Streptomyces noursei ATCC 11455: one gene and its partner. The protein of the gene in region 2 binds, or shares a complex with, the protein of the main gene of each other region. Links are inferred from orthologs where the notes say so. Each region holds a gene or a part of one and is shown on either strand. Other genes may lie near its edges. The genes, in order: rpsG and tig.

Region 1 (7,918 bases), 900 kb from region 2 along the record:
AGGCCGCGCGGGGCGATGATGTAGCGCTTCTCGCCGTCCGCGTAGTGCAGGAGCGCGATGCGCGCGGTGCGGTTGGGGTCGTACTCGATGTGCGCGACCTTGGCCGGCACGCCGTCCTTGTCGTGACGACGGAAGTCGATCACACGGTAGGCGCGCTTGTGGCCACCGCCCTGGTGGCGAACGGTCACACGACCGGCGTTGTTACGGCCGCCCTTGCTGTGCAGCGGGCGGACCAGCGACTTCTCCGGCGTGGACCGCGTGATCTCGACAAAGTCGGCGACGCTGGAGCCACGACGGCCCGGGGTCGTCGGCTTGTACTTGCGGATACCCATTTCTCAGTCCTCGTCCGATTTCGGACGATCCGGACCGCCGTTAGGCGGTCGGACCGCCGAAGATGTCGATACGGTCGCCCTCGGCGAGGGTCACGATGGCGCGCTTGGTGTTGGCACGCTTCCCGAAACCGGTGCGGGTGCGCTTGCGCTTGCCCTGCCGGTTGATCGTGTTGACCCCGGTGACCTTGACCGAGAAGACCGCCTGGACGGCCTGCTTGATCTGGGTCTTGTTGGCGCGCGGGTCGACGATGAACGTGTACTTGTTCTCGTCCAGCAGCGCGTAGCTCTTCTCGGAAACAACCGGCTTGACGAGGACGTCGCGCGGGTCCGTGAAGGTCTTGCTGGTGACGACGGCCTCAGTCATCAGGCGTCGCTCCCTTCGGTCTCAACGGCCTTGGGGCCAGACACGAAGGACTCGAAGGCGGCCTTGGTGAAGACCACGTCGTCGGAGACGAGCACGTCGTACGTGTTCAGCTGGCCCGGCTCCAGGATGTGCACCTGGGGCAGGTTACGGGCGGACAGCCACGCGGCCTCGTCGGAGCGCTCGGCGACCAGGAGCAGGTTCTTCCGCTCGCTGATCTTGCCGAACAGGCCCTTGGCGGCCTTGGTGGACACCGCGCCCTCGACCACGCCGGAGACGACGTGGATGCGGCTGTGGCGGGCCCGGTCGGAGAGGGCACCGCGCAGCGCGGCGGCCTTCATCTTCTTCGGGGTCCGCTGGCTGTAGTCACGCGGCACGGGGCCGTGGACGACGCCACCACCGGCGAACTGCGGCGCACGGGTCGAACCCTGGCGCGCACGGCCGGTGCCCTTCTGGCGGTACGGCTTCTTGCCACCGCCACGGACCTCGCCGCGGGTCTTGGTCTTGTGCGTGCCCTGACGGGCAGCGGCCAGCTGCGCGACGACGACCTGGTGGATCAGCGGGATGCTGACCTTGGCGTCGAAGATCTCCGTGGGGAGCTCGACGGTCCCGGCCTTGTCGCCTGCCGGCGAAAGGATGTCAATGGTGCTCATCGGTTACCTCAGGCCCCCTTGGCCGCGGTACGGACCAGGACGAGGCCGCCGTTCGGACCAGGAACTGCGCCCTTGATGAGCAGCAGACCCTTCTCCGCGTCAACGGCGTGGACGGTCAGGTTCTGGGTGGTGACCCGCTCATTGCCCATACGGCCGGCCATCCGCATGCCCTTGAACACGCGGCCCGGGGTGGCGCAGCCACCGATGGAGCCCGGCTTGCGGTGCACGCGGTGGGCACCGTGCGAAGCCTTGCCACCGCCGAAGCCGTGACGCTTCATGACACCGGCGAAGCCCTTGCCCTTGCTCTTGCCGGTCACGTCCACCTTCACGCCCGCCTCGAAGACGTCGGCGCTGAGCTCCTGGCCGAGGCTGTACTCGCTCGCGTCGGCGGTACGGACCTCGACGAGGTGGCGACGGGGGGTGACGTCGGCCTTCGCGAAGTGGCCCTTGAGGGGCTTGTTCACCTTGCGCGGGTCGATCTCGCCGAAGGCGATCTGGACGGAGTCGTAGCCGTCCTGGTCATTGGTGCGCACCTGGGTAACGACGCAGGGGCCGGCCTTCACCACGGTCACCGGGACGACACGGTTGTTCTCGTCCCAGACCTGGGTCATGCCGAGCTTCTCGCCCAGGAGCCCCTTGATCTGCTTAGCCATCTCTTCCGCGCCTCTCAGAGCTTGATCTCGATGTCAACGCCGGCCGGAAGGTCCAGGCGCATCAGCGAGTCAACGGTCTTGGGCGTCGGGTCGAGGATGTCGATCAGGCGCTTGTGCGTGCGCATCTCGAAGTGCTCGCGCGAGTCCTTGTACTTGTGCGGCGACTTGATGACGCAGTACACGTTCTTCTCAGTGGGCAGCGGCACCGGGCCCGCGACCGACGCACCAGTGCGGGTCACCGTCTCGACGATCTTCTTCGCCGAGGAGTCGATGACCTCGTGGTCGTAGGCCTTGAGCCGGATGCGGATCTTCTGTCCCGCCATGGCTACTTCGTAGTCCTGTCTCTCGTAACGCTCTGGGACCCGGGAGGTCACCGTTCTTCTCCGACCCACGCGGTCGGGCGTGTCGCACCCCTTCTCGTAAATCTCCACATGGAAGATCCCTCGAGGAGGAGAGCGTGGGGGAAGAACACCCACCGGGCGCCTGGAAGAGGCACCCCGCTGACACTTCCCGGAAGATTCCCGTACTTCCGCCCCTGAAAAGGGGCGACGAATACCTGGGACTCGCTTCCAGTCCTCCCGGCGGGAGGCGCGCAGCATCGGCACTCAACCGAGCAACCTGGACAGTGTGCCATACGCGGGTTGCGTAAGGCCAATCGAGCCCCGACTGTCAAGAAGCCCCGCCCACCTGATGGTGAGCGGGGCTTCCTGGATGCTCCGGAGAGCTACCGGATCAACCGGACCGTCTTACTTGACGATCTTGGTGACCTGGCCGGCGCCGACGGTCCGACCACCCTCACGGATGGCGAACTTCAGGCCCTCCTCCATGGCGACAGGCTGGATGAGGTCCACCTTCATCTCGGTGTTGTCACCCGGCATGACCATCTCGGTGCCCTCGGGGAGGGTCACAACACCGGTCACGTCAGTCGTACGGAAGTAGAACTGCGGACGGTAGTTGTTGAAGAACGGCGTGTGGCGGCCACCCTCGTCCTTGGAGAGGATGTAGGCCTGCGCCTCGAACTCGGTGTGCGGGGTGACCGAGCCCGGCTTGATGATGACCTGGCCGCGCTCGACGTCCTCGCGCTTGATGCCGCGGAGCAGCAGACCGACGTTCTCACCGGCCTGGCCCTCGTCGAGCAGCTTGCGGAACATCTCGATACCGGTGACCGTGGTGGAGGTCTTCTCGGTCTTGATGCCGATGATGTCGACGGTCTCGTTGACCTTGAGGACACCACGCTCGATACGACCGGTGACGACGGTGCCACGACCGGTGATCGTGAAGACGTCCTCGATCGGCATCAGGAACGGCTTGTCGACGTCGCGCTCGGGCTGCGGGATCGACTCGTCGACGGCCTTCATCAGCTCGAGGACGGTGTTGCCCCACTCCTTGTCGCCCTCGAGGGCCTTCAGAGCGGAGACCTTGACGACCGGAACGTCGTCGCCCGGGAACTCGTACTCGGAGAGGAGCTCACGGACCTCGAGCTCGACGAGCTCCAGGATCTCCTCGTCGTCCACCATGTCGGCCTTGTTCAGGGCGACAACGATGTACGGAACGCCGACCTGGCGGGCCAGGAGCACGTGCTCCTTGGTCTGCGGCATCGGGCCGTCGGTGGCGGCGACCACGAGGATGGCGCCGTCCATCTGCGCGGCACCCGTGATCATGTTCTTGATGTAGTCCGCGTGACCGGGGCAGTCGACGTGGGCGTAGTGACGCGTCTCGGTCTGGTACTCGACGTGCGCGATCGAGATGGTGATACCGCGCTGGCGCTCCTCAGGAGCCTTGTCGATCTGGTCGAAGGCCGAGGCCTCGTTCAGGTCCGGGTACGCGTCGTGCAGCACCTTGGTAATGGCGGCCGTGAGGGTCGTCTTACCGTGGTCAATGTGACCGATGGTGCCGATGTTGACGTGCGGCTTAGTCCGCTCGAACTTCGCCTTCGCCACTGGGGTCCTCCTGTGGAGTGGTTCTGTACGCCTTACTCATCGGCGCCAGGTGATCTTTGCTGGATAGCCCGGGCCCGAGGGGCGTTCCTCCGCTGTTGCGGCGGAACGGCCCCTACGGGTTCCGGAGTCAAGCCTAGAGCGTGAACTCGACGGGTGAGTTACTCGCCCTTGGCCTTCGCGATGATCTCCTCGGCGACGTTCCGCGGAACCTCGGCGTAGGAGTCGAACTGCATCGAGTAGCTGGCGCGACCCGACGTCTTGCTGCGGAGGTCTCCGACGTAGCCGAACATCTCCGAGAGCGGAACCAGGCCCGTGACGAGCTTGGCGCCGGCGCGGTCCTCCATGGCCTCGATCTGACCACGGCGGGAGTTGATGTCGCCGATCACGTCGCCCATGTAGTCCTCGGGCGTGGTGACCTCGACCTTCATCATCGGCTCGAGCAGGGCCGGGCTGGCCTTGCGGGCGGCCTCCTTGAAGGCCATCGAACCGGCGATCTTGAACGCCATTTCCGACGAGTCGACCTCGTGGAACGCGCCGTCGAGGAGCGTGACCTTGACACCGGTCAGCGGGTAGCCGGCGAGAACACCGAACTCCATGGCCTCCTGGCAGCCCGCGTCCACGGACGGGATGTACTCCCGCGGGATGCGGCCACCGGTGACCTTGTTCTCGAACTCGTACCCGTCGCCCTCAAGCGGCTCGATGGCGATCTGCACCTTAGCGAACTGGCCGGAACCACCAGTCTGCTTCTTGTGCGTGTAGTCGAGACGCTCGACCGGCTTGCGCAGGGTCTCGCGGTAGGCGACCTGCGGCTTGCCGACGTTGGCCTCGACCCGGAACTCACGCTTCATACGGTCGACCAGCACGTCGAGGTGCAGCTCGCCCATACCCGCGATGATGGTCTGGCCGGTCTCCTCGTCGGTGTGCACCTGGAACGAGGGGTCCTCTTCGGCCAGGCGCTGGATGGCGACACCCAGCTTCTCCTGGTCGCCCTTGGACTTGGGCTCGATGGCGACCTGGATGACCGGGGCCGGGAACTCCATCGACTCCAGGATCACCGGGGAGCCCGCGTCGCAGAGGGTCTCGCCGGTGGTGGTCTGCTTCAGACCCATGACGGCGACGATGTCGCCGGCACCCACCGCGTCGATCTCCTCACGCTTGTTCGCGTGCATCCGGTAGATCTTGCCGATGCGCTCCTTCTTGCCCTTCACCGAGTTCTGCACCTGCGTGCCGGCCTCGAGGCGGCCCGAGTACACCCGGATGAAGGTGAGCTTGCCCAGGTGGGGGTCGCTCGCGATCTTGAACGCAAGGGCGGCCAGCGGCTCGTCGTCGGACGGCTTGCGCTTGACGATCTCCTCCGGGTCGTTGACCGCGTGGCCCTCGATGGCCTCGACGTCCAGCGGGGAGGGGAGGTAGCGCACGACCGCGTCGAGCAGGGGCTGCACGCCCTTGTTCTTGAACGCGGTACCGCAGAACACCGGGGTGACGGTGACGACGTCGGCCTTGCCGGAGGCGATGGTGATACGACGGATCGCGGCGTAGAGCTGCTCCACGGTGGGCTCCTGGCCCTCCAGGTACAGCTCCATGACCTCTTCGTCGTTCTCGGCCACGGTCTCGAGGAGCTTGCCGCGCCATTCGTCGGCAGCCTCGATGTGCGTGTCCGGGATGTCGACGGTGTCGTACATCTCGCCCTTGGCGGCCTCGGCCGACCAGACCAGGGCCTTCATCGTCACGAGGTCGACGACGCCCTTGAAGTCCATCTCGGTGCCGATCGGCAGCTGCATCACGATCGGGGTCGCACCCAGGCGATCCGAGATCATGTCGACGCAGCGGTGGAACTCGGCACCCGTACGGTCGAGCTTGTTGACGAAGCAGATACGCGGAACGCCGTAGCGGTCCGCCTGACGCCAAACGGTCTCGGACTGGGGCTCGACACCGGCAACGCCGTCGAACACCGTCACCGCACCGTCGAGCACGCGCAGCGAGCGCTCCACCTCGACGGTGAAGTCGACGTGGCCCGGGGTGTCGATGATGTTGATGGTGTTGTCGACGTTGTCCAGCGGCCAGTGGCAGGTCGTCGCGGCAGACGTGATCGTGATGCCGCGCTCCTGCTCCTGCTCCATCCAGTCCATCGTGGCAGCGCCGTCGTGGACTTCACCGATCTTGTACGAAACACCGGTGTAGAACAGGATCCGCTCGGTGGTGGTCGTCTTGCCCGCGTCGATGTGGGCCATGATCCCGATGTTGCGGACCTTGGCCAGGTCAAGCGAAGTGGTAGCCATAGTGGCTCAATCTTCTCTCGGTCTCGATGGGGGTTGCGACTACCAGCGGTAGTGCGCGAAGGCCTTGTTGGACTCGGCCATCTTGTGCGTGTCCTCACGCTTCTTGACCGAAGCGCCGAGGCCGTTGGAGGCGTCGAGCAGTTCGTTCATGAGGCGCTCGGTCATGGTCTTCTCGCGGCGGGCGCGGGAGTAGCCCACGAGCCAGCGGAGCGAGAGGGTGGCGGCGCGGCCGGGCTTGACCTCGACCGGGACCTGGTAGGTCGCGCCACCGACACGGCGGGACTTGACCTCAAGGGTCGGCTTGATGTTCTCCAGCGCGCGCTTCAGCGTGATGACCGGGTCGGTGCCGGTCTTCTCACGCAGACCCTCCATGGCGCCGTAGACGATGCGCTCGGCGGTGGAGCGCTTGCCGTTCAGCAGCACCTTGTTGATGAGGGAGGTCACCAGAGGAGAGCCGTAGACCGGGTCGATGATGACCGGGCGCTTCGGGGCGGGGCCCTTACGAGGCATTCTTACTTCTCCTTCTTGGCGCCGTAGCGGCTGCGAGCCTGCTTGCGGTTCTTGACGCCCTGCGTGTCGAGGGAGCCGCGGATGATCTTGTACCGAACACCCGGCAGGTCCTTCACACGGCCGCCACGCACGAGCACGATCGAGTGCTCCTGCAGGTTGTGGCCCTCACCCGGAATGTAAGCGGTGACCTCGATCCCACTGGTCAGACGCACACGCGCGACCTTACGCAGGGCCGAGTTCGGCTTCTTCGGGGTGGTCGTGAACACACGCGTGCAGACGCCACGGCGCTGGGGCGAACCCTCAAGTGCGGGCGTCTTGTTCTTCTCGACCTTGTCCTGCCGGCCCTTACGGACCAGCTGCTGGATCGTAGGCACTACTTCTCCGGTTTCTGTGTGCCAGTCTCGGTAAAGCTAACCTGGAACATTCCCCGACCCACGCGGTCGGGTGTGTCGAATACTGCAGACCTGCCTCGCTGGAACGAGGGCGGCGGCAGATTGCGGTGTCAAAACCCGGCTTCCGTGCTGCCGGGACTCTCCGGCCGGAACTGGCGGGAGAAGGCGCGCACGGCAGCCCAGGGACACCCCAGGCACAAGGTCAGAGCGTACCTAGCGCATTGGCTGCGGTCAAAACAAATGCACACGCGAAGGACACGCCGGACTCCGCCCGCGCTGCCGCCACGGTAGTGCGCTCGACTGCGCTACGGAAGAAGGCACACGGCCCTCAGCCGCGGGACACCGCGACCAACGCCACCACCAGGAAGAACAGTGCCCAGGCGCCGATCCCGAGCCAGCCGAGCACCAGGCCGGCGACCGCCTGGCCGTCGCCCCGCTGACCCGTGCGCCGGATCTCGGCCCGCGCCTTGTGCCCCAGGACCACCGCGGGGATCGACGTCAGCCCCCAGGTCAACGGCCCTATCAGCCCGCACACCAGCGCGCCCGTCGCCGCGCCGTTGGTCGGCTGCGGCATCGGCATCTGCATCGGGAGGAACGTGGCGGGCACCGCGGGCATCATCGGTCGCGGCGCGAACTCCGCCTGCGGCACCGGTCCCTGCGGCAGGTCGGCGACCAGCATCTGGAGCTCGGCGTGGGTCTGCGCCTGATAGGCCCGGGACATCCGCTGCTCGTACTCGGACTGCGCCAGCCGCCCCTCGGCGAACCCCGCCTTCAGCACGTCGACCGCCCGCTCGCGAT
Region 2 (7,819 bases):
CGGAATTCGCGGGACAGGACCGGACAGGAAATGCGGCGGGGAGGGCGACGGGCCTCGCCCCGCCCGGCGAAAAAAGCGACCCGGGGCCGGATCGGGAAAGTCCGCGATCCGGCCCCGGGCCGTTTTCGGAGCGGGCGACGGGAATCGAACCCGCGTAGCCAGTTTGGAAGACTGGGGCTCTACCATTGAGCTACGCCCGCGAGCGCCACGGTCGGTGGGACCTCGGCACGCAGAGCATCGTAGCGGGTGAAGGCCGTGCCGCGCACACTGCATCGCGCTCTCGAACAACGGGCAGCCACACCGTCCCCGGCCATGTACCCTACGTGTCGCACCGACGGGGTGTGGCGCAGCTTGGTAGCGCGTCCGCTTTGGGAGCGGAAGGTCGTCGGTTCGAATCCGGCCACCCCGACCATTTCAGGTACCCGTCCGCGTGACGCAAAGCGGGCATAAGCGACCGTTCAAGATCGCGTTGTGGGTGCCCTCCTCCTTGCGGTTACTATGCAAGCTGCGTGCCCGTATGTCTCTGTACCGGGCGCGATCGGCCGGGCCGGGACATGCCGGACGCCGGCGGATCTCAGGCAAAACCCCAAGTCAGCCCAAGGAGACCGAACCGTGAAGAGCGCCGTGGAGACCCTGAACCCGACCCGGGTTCGGCTCACTGTCGAGGTGCCCTTCGAGGAGCTCAAGGACAGCCTCGACGCGGCGTACAAGAAGATCAACCAGCAGGTCACGGTGAAGGGCTTCCGCAAGGGCAAGATCCCGGCCCGCGTCATCGACCAGCGGTTCGGTCGTGGCGCCGTGCTGGAGGAGGCCGTCAACGACGCGCTCCCGAAGTTCTACACCAACGCGGTCAACGAGGCCGAGCTGAACGTCCTCGGCCAGCCCGAGGTGGACATCACCGAGCTCAAGGACAACGAGCTGCTGGCCTTCACCGCCGAGGTGGACATCCGCCCCGAGCTGGAGATCCCGGACTTCTCCGGCATCGAGGTCGAGGTCGACGCCGTCGAGGTGTCGGACGAGGACGTCGAGAAGTCCGTGGAGCAGCTGCGTGAGCGCTTCGCCTCGACCAGCCCGGTCGAGCGCGCCGCCCAGGACGGCGACGTGGTGACCGTGGACCTGGAGGCCAAGGTCGACGGCGAGGTGCTGGCCGACGGCATCGCCAACGGCGTCAGCTACACCATCGGCTCCGGTGAGCTCCTCGACGGCATCGACGAGGCCGTCAAGGGCCTGGAGGCCGGCGGCAGCGCCACCTTCACCTCCGAGCTCAAGGGCGGCTCCGCCCAGGGCAAGGAGGCCGAGGTCAAGGTCGACGTCACCGAGGTCAAGGCCCGCGAACTGCCCGAGCTGGACGACGACTTCGCGCAGCTGGCCAGCGAGTTCGACACCCTCGACGAGCTCAAGGCGGACAGCCGCAAGCGCCTGGAGCGGATGAAGAAGTTCGACCAGGCCACCCAGGCCCAGGAGAAGGTCCTGGAGGCGCTGCTCGGCCTGATCGAGGTCCCGATCCCCGAGAAGCTCCTCGAGGACGAGATCCGCACCCGCAAGCACAACCTCGAGCACCACCAGCTCGGCCAGATGGGCCTCGACCTCGCGAAGTACCTGGAGATCCAGGGCAAGACCGAGGAAGAGTTCGACGCCGAGACCAAGCAGCAGGCCGAGAAGGGCATCAAGACCCAGTTCGTCCTCGACGAGCTGGTCAACAAGGAGAAGCTCAACGTCAGCCAGGAGGAGCTCACCGAGCACCTCATGCGGCGTGCGCAGTCCTCCGGCATGAGCCCCGACCAGTTCGCCCAGGCGGTCGTCGAGGGTGGCCAGGTGCCGATGCTGGTGGGCGAGGTCGCCCGCGGCAAGGCCCTCGCGGTGGTCGTCGAGGCCGCCACGGTCAAGGACACCAACGGTGAGGTCGTCGACCTGGAGGACGAGGAGGAGGCGGAGGCCGCCGAGGCCGTCGTCGCCGAGGCCGAGGGCACCGACGCGAAGGCCGAGGAGGCCCCGAAGACCGAGGGCTGAGCCCCGGCCGTCCGGGGGTTCCCCGGGCTCTTCGAGCTGTGAGTACGGGCCCGAACACGCACGTGAGCGTGTTCGGGCCCGTACGTCATCCCGGTCCGTGAGCCTGCGCTCACAGCGAACAGTTCTCGCTGCGGGATGGCGTTGTCCGACCTGCGCGTTAGGGTCCGTAGATACGAGGGCAGGGGAGTTTCCGAACGCGCCGGACGCACCACACGGCGCAGGTCCCCGCGCCCAGAAGACGACGCTGAGACGGTCGCGAGCCGTCCGACAACGAGCAGGTGGACACGTGACGATCCCGATGCCTTCCGCCGCCGCTGAGCCGACCTCCGGTGGCCTCGGCGACCAGGTCTACAACCGGCTGCTCGGCGAGCGGATCATCTTCCTCGGCCAGCCGGTCGACGACGACATCGCCAACAAGATCACGGCGCAGCTGTTGCTCCTCGCCGCTGACCCGGAAAAGGACATCTTCCTCTACATCAACTCCCCGGGCGGCTCGGTCACGGCCGGCATGGCGATCTACGACACCATGCAGTACATCAAGAACGACGTGGTCACCATCGCGATGGGCCTCGCCGCTTCGATGGGCCAGTTCCTGCTGAGCGCCGGCACCCCGGGCAAGCGCTTCGCGCTGCCGAACGCGGAGATCCTGATCCACCAGCCCTCCGCCGGCCTGGCGGGTTCGGCCTCGGACATCAAGATCCACGCCGAGCAGCTGCTGCGCACGAAGAAGCGCCTGGGTGAGCTCTCCGCCATGCACACCGGCCAGACGCTGGAGCAGTGGACCAAGGACGCCGACCGTGACCGCTGGTTCAGTGCCGAGGAGGCCAAGGCGTACGGCCTCATCGACGACGTCATGCCCTCCGCTGCCGGCGTTCCGGGCGGGGGCGGCACCGGGGCCTGAGCCCCGGCCCATGTCCCGCAGTCGACCCCCAGCCCCATTTCGCCACCAGGACGGTGAACCTCCAGATGATCAACTTCCCCGGAAGCGGCCTCTACGAGCGCCCTCAGGCCGAGTTCTCCGGCATGGCCGCCGAGTCCCGCTATATCGTCCCGCGCTTCGTCGAGCGCACCTCGCAGGGCGTGCGCGAGTACGACCCGTACGCGAAGCTCTTCGAGGAGCGGGTGATCTTCCTCGGGGTGCAGATCGATGACGCCTCCGCCAACGACGTCATGGCGCAGCTGCTGTGCCTGGAGTCGATGGACCCGGACCGCGACATCTCGGTCTACATCAACAGCCCCGGCGGCTCGTTCACGGCGCTGACGGCGATCTACGACACCATGCAGTTCGTCAAGCCCGACATCCAGACGGTCTGCATGGGCCAGGCGGCCTCCGCCGCGGCCGTGCTGCTGGCGGCCGGCACCCCGGGCAAGCGCATGGCGCTGCCCAACGCCCGGGTCCTGATCCACCAGCCCTTCAGCGAGACCGGTCGCGGCCAGGTCTCCGACCTGGAGATCGCCGCCCGCGAGATCCAGCGGATGCGCACGCAGCTGGAGGAGATGCTGGCCAAGCACTCGTCCACGCCGATCGAGAAGATCCGCGAGGACATCGAGCGCGACAAGATCCTGACCGCCGAGGAGTCCCTGGCGTACGGTCTGGTCGACCAGATCGTCTCGACGCGGAAGACCTCCGTCTCGGTCTGATCGCGATCTTCGCGAAATGCGCCGGAGTGTTGCCCCCTTGGACCGAGTGAACCGAGTCGGTCCAAGGGGGGCCCGTACGGGGGGCCCGGCAAGGTACCGTCGATAGGCAAGCTCCCGGGTCCGCGGAACAATGCGGATCCCAGGCGAAGGGGATTCACCTCGTGGCACGCATCGGTGACGGCGGCGACCTGCTCAAGTGCTCGTTCTGCGGAAAGAGCCAGAAGCAGGTGAAGAAGCTCATCGCGGGACCTGGTGTGTACATCTGCGACGAGTGCATCGATCTCTGCAACGAGATCATCGAGGAAGAGCTCGCCGAGACCTCCGAGGTGCGCTGGGAAGAACTCCCCAAGCCCCGCGAGATCTACGAGTTCCTCAACGGCTACGTCGTCGGCCAGGAGCCCGCCAAGAAGGCGCTCTCGGTGGCCGTGTACAACCACTACAAGCGCGTCCAGGCGGGCGAGAACGGCCCGGGCCGCGGCGACGAGGGCATCGAGCTGGCCAAGTCCAACATCCTGCTGCTCGGCCCCACCGGCTCGGGCAAGACGCTGCTCGCGCAGACCCTCGCCCGGATGCTCAACGTCCCCTTCGCCTTCGCCGATGCCACGGCGCTGACCGAGGCCGGCTATGTCGGCGAGGACGTCGAGAACATCCTCCTGAAGCTGATCCAGGCCGCGGACTTCGACATCAAGAAGGCCGAGACCGGCATCATCTACATCGACGAGATCGACAAGGTCGCCCGGAAGAGCGAAAATCCGTCGATCACCCGGGACGTCTCCGGCGAGGGCGTCCAGCAGGCGCTGCTGAAGATCCTGGAGGGCACCACGGCCTCGGTCCCGCCGCAGGGCGGCCGCAAGCACCCGCACCAGGAATTCATCCAGATCGACACCACCAACGTGCTGTTCATCGTCGGCGGTGCCTTCGCCGGTCTGGAGAAGATCATCGAGGCCCGGTCCGGCGCCAAGGGCATCGGCTTCGGCGCCACGATCCGCTCCAAGCGCGAGATCGAGTCCAAGGACCAGCTCCAGGACGTGATGCCGGAGGACCTGGTGAAGTTCGGGATGATCCCGGAGTTCATCGGCCGCCTCCCCGTCCTCACCTCGGTCCACAACCTCGACCGCGAGGCGCTGCTCCAGATCCTCGTCGAGCCGCGCAACGCCCTGGTCAAGCAGTACCAGCGGCTCTTCGAACTCGACGGCGTGGAGCTGGACTTCGACCGCCCGGCCCTGGAGGCCATCGCCGACCAGGCCATCCTCCGCGGCACCGGCGCCCGCGGCCTGCGCGCGATCATGGAGGAGGTCCTCCAGGCGGTGATGTACGAGATCCCGTCCCGCAAGGACGTCGCCCGCGTCGTCATCACCGCCGACGTGGTCCACTCCAACGTCAACCCGACCCTCGTCCCCCGCACCCGCGGCGACTCGGGCGAACCCCAGGAGAAGAGCGCGTAACGCCTCCGCGCCTCCCCCCTTCAACAGAACCGCCCGGCAGCGCAGTTGCTGCCGGGCGGTTCTGGTACGCGGGTGCGCGTCACTTCTCCTTGCGGACCTCGTTGCGGACCTTGGCGGTCTTGTCCGCGAGTTGCTCGGCGCTGGGGGTGGTGGCGGAGCCGCCGCCATTGGGGTTGGGCGCGGCCATCTGCTGCACGACACCGATGGCGCTGTTGTCGCCCCAGATGCAGGTGGAGGCGGTGACCGGCACGGTCACTCCGCCCTCGGAGACGGTGACCCGCTGCGTCCGGCACTTCATGATCGCGCCGTCGAAATCGTTGGGTGAGAACTCGGTGATCGGCGTGACGTCCTCGATCTTGGCGTTGCGGGCGGACTTCTTCACGTTGTCGTCGATCTTGGCGAACATCTGGGTCACGGTGCCCTGAGGGTCGCCGACGTTCCCGTAGATGCCGACGACTTGCATCGCCAGTCCGCTCTGGTCCTTGTAATTGCCCTGGACGCCCTTGCTGTTGGTGATGCCGAGAGCCTTGGCTTCCTTGTCATTGGAGAAGTCCTCGACGCCGCCGCCGGCGCTGCCGGGCTTCTGGACCTTCTGGAACTGCCCGCTCAGCAAGCTGTCCGGCAGCGCGATCGTGTACGGCTTGACCTGGCCGCCCGAGCCGAAGACGAAGTACGCGCCGACGCCGATCGCCGCGACCACCGCGACCGCGCCGATGATCAGGCCGATCTTCTTGCCGTTGCCGCCGCCGGACTCCGGCTCCTGGGGGATCATCCCGTAGGGGGTCTGCTGGCCGCCGTAGGGTGCCTGCTGGCCGTAGTTGGGCTGCGCGGGCTGGCCGTAGGGCTGCTGCTGCGGGAACTGTTGGGGCGCCTGCTGGGGGAACTGCTGGGGGGCCTGCTGCGGGTATCCGTAGCCCTGCTGAGGAGGCACCTGGCCGCCCTGCTGCGGGTAGCCGTAGCCGGGCTGCGGGGCGGGCGGCTGCGGCTGTCCGTACGGGCCGGGCTGCTGGGGCTGCTGACCGTACGGGCCCGGAGGCGGCTGGTTGTAGCTCATGGAGCGGATCCCCTCGTGACTGCGGTGACGCCGGAGTGCTGCGCGGGGCGTCCGGGCGTCGGCGTGATGTTTATGCGCTGCCGACATCCTGTACGACGCCGCTGACAGCCGTGGCCCCGGGGGCGAAACCGATTCGAAGCCGCTACACGGGCGCCCGTACACTGTCGGTCGTGACCGAGAACACTCAGCAGCAGCACAGCGTCCCCGAACTGCCGACTCAGTACACGCCGGCCGATGTAGAGGGGCCGCTGTACGAGCGCTGGGTAGAGCGGGGCTACTTCGAGGCGGACGAGAAGAGCGACAAGCCGCCGTACACCGTCGTCATCCCCCCGCCGAACGTCACCGGCTCCCTGCACCTGGGGCACGCCTTCGAGCACACGCTCATCGACGCGCTCACCCGCCGCAAGCGGATGCAGGGATACGAGACGCTCTGGCAGCCGGGCATGGACCACGCCGGTATCGCTACCCAGAACGTGGTCGAGCGTGAACTCGCCAAGGAGGGCGCGTCGCGGCACGACCTGGGGCGCGAGGCGTTCGTCGAGCGCGTCTGGCAGTGGAAGGACGAGTCCGGCGGTCAGATCTCCGGGCAGATGCGGCGGCTGGGCGACGGCGTCGCCTGGTCCCGTGAGCGCTTCACCATGGACGAGGGCCTCTCCAAGGCCGTCCAGACGATCTTCAAGCGGCTCTACGACGACGAGCTGATCTACCGCGCCGAGCGCATCATCAACTGGTGCCCGCGCTGTCTGACCGCCATCTCCGACATCGAGGTGGAGTACCAGGACGACGACGGCGAGCTGGTCTCGATCCGGTACGGGGAGGGGGACGCCTCGATCGTCGTCGCCACCACCCGCGCCGAGACGATGCTGGGCGACACCGCCGTAGCGGTCCACCCCGAGGACGAGCGGTACGCCCACCTCGTGGGTACCGAGATCGAGCTGCCGCTGACGGGCCGGCGGATCCCGGTCGTCGCGGACGAGCACGTCGACCCGGAGTTCGGCACCGGTGCGGTCAAGGTCACGCCGGCGCACGACCCGAACGACTTCGAGATCGGCCGGCGGCACGGCCTGGCCAACCTGGCCGTCCTCGACGAGCGCGGCGTGATCACCGCGCACGGACCGTTCCAGGGGCTGGACCGCTTCGAGGCCCGGTCGGCGATCGTCGGCGCGCTGCGCGCCGAGGGCCGGATCGTCGCCGAGAAGCGCCCGTACACCCACTCCGTCGGGCACTGCTCGCGCTGCAAGACCACCATCGAGCCGCGGCTGTCGATGCAGTGGTGGGTCAAGGTCGGCCCGCTGGCGAAGGCCGCCGGTGACGCGGTCCGCGACGGCAAGGTCGCGATCCACCCCAAGGAGATGGAGTCCCGGTACTTCGGCTGGGTCGACAACCTCCACGACTGGTGCATCTCGCGGCAGCTGTGGTGGGGCCACCGCATCCCGGTCTGGTACGGGCCGAACGGCGAGGTCGTCTGCGTCGGACCCGACGAGGAGGCGCCCACCGGCGAGGGGTGGCACCAGGACACCGACGTCCTCGACACCTGGTTCTCGTCCGGTCTGTGGCCGTTCTCCACGCTGGGCTGGCCCGAGCAGACCCCGAGCGTGACGAAGTTCTACCCGAACTCCGTCCTGGTCACCGGCTACGACATCCTCTTCTTCTGGGTCGCCCGGATGAT

Evidence for each region.
Region 1: the proteins of tig (region 2) and rpsG are in contact, whole or in part, in a crystal structure (PDB 3GTY), measured with the Thermotoga maritima proteins. The link is inferred for Streptomyces noursei ATCC 11455 from one-to-one orthologs. Residues at the interface, in WP_004081061.1 of Thermotoga maritima: Glu122, Val124, Val129, Leu130, Tyr133, Glu188, Gly259, Ile262, Tyr263, Glu266, Ser270, Glu273, Gln274, Glu277, Arg308, Gln311, Ile312, Ser315, Tyr316, Glu325, Arg329, Arg336, Leu363, Phe366, Trp367, Arg373, Leu377, Arg381, Leu384, Glu387; in WP_004081843.1 of Thermotoga maritima: Lys34, Lys52, Lys55, Glu59, Arg62, Gln63, Glu66, Asn67, Lys69, Val71, Arg95, Ala109, Lys110, Lys111, Gly112, Arg113, Pro114, Glu117, Glu121, Ile124, Ala125, Tyr127, Asn128, Asn129, Thr130, Gly131, Lys135, Asp139, Arg142, Met143.

The regions. Positions count from the first base shown.
Region 1 is NZ_CP011533.1:5,255,008-5,262,925, reverse strand. Bases 4,994-7,903 are described here. They hold rpsG (30S ribosomal protein S7), read right to left. Parts: upstream 6,729-7,903; coding sequence 6,258-6,728; downstream 4,994-6,257. Other genes in these bases: SNOUR_RS22275 (DUF1707 and DUF4190 domain-containing protein), read right to left, coding at 7,449-7,903; rpsL (30S ribosomal protein S12), read right to left, coding at 6,731-7,102; fusA (elongation factor G), read right to left, coding at 4,994-6,218. In the rest of the region: rplB (50S ribosomal protein L2), read right to left, coding at 1-332; rplW (50S ribosomal protein L23), read right to left, coding at 373-696; rplD (50S ribosomal protein L4), read right to left, coding at 696-1,346; rplC (50S ribosomal protein L3), read right to left, coding at 1,355-1,999; rpsJ (30S ribosomal protein S10), read right to left, coding at 2,014-2,322; tuf (elongation factor Tu), read right to left, coding at 2,746-3,939; more of fusA, read right to left, coding at 4,098-4,993; more of SNOUR_RS22275, read right to left, coding at 7,904-7,918.
Region 2 is NZ_CP011533.1:6,150,835-6,158,653, forward strand. What follows is about bases 1-2,811. They hold tig (trigger factor), read left to right. Parts: upstream 1-612; coding sequence 613-2,010; downstream 2,011-2,811. Other genes in these bases: SNOUR_RS26090 (ATP-dependent Clp protease proteolytic subunit), read left to right, coding at 2,309-2,811. Outside these bases: more of SNOUR_RS26090, read left to right, coding at 2,812-2,911; SNOUR_RS26095 (ATP-dependent Clp protease proteolytic subunit), read left to right, coding at 2,977-3,651; ATP-dependent Clp protease ATP-binding subunit ClpX, read left to right, coding at 3,813-5,096; SNOUR_RS26105 (hypothetical protein), read right to left, coding at 5,176-6,150; SNOUR_RS26110 (valine--tRNA ligase), read left to right, coding at 6,321-7,819. UniProt on the Bacillus subtilis protein: Involved in protein export. Acts as a chaperone by maintaining the newly synthesized protein in an open conformation. Functions as a peptidyl-prolyl cis-trans isomerase.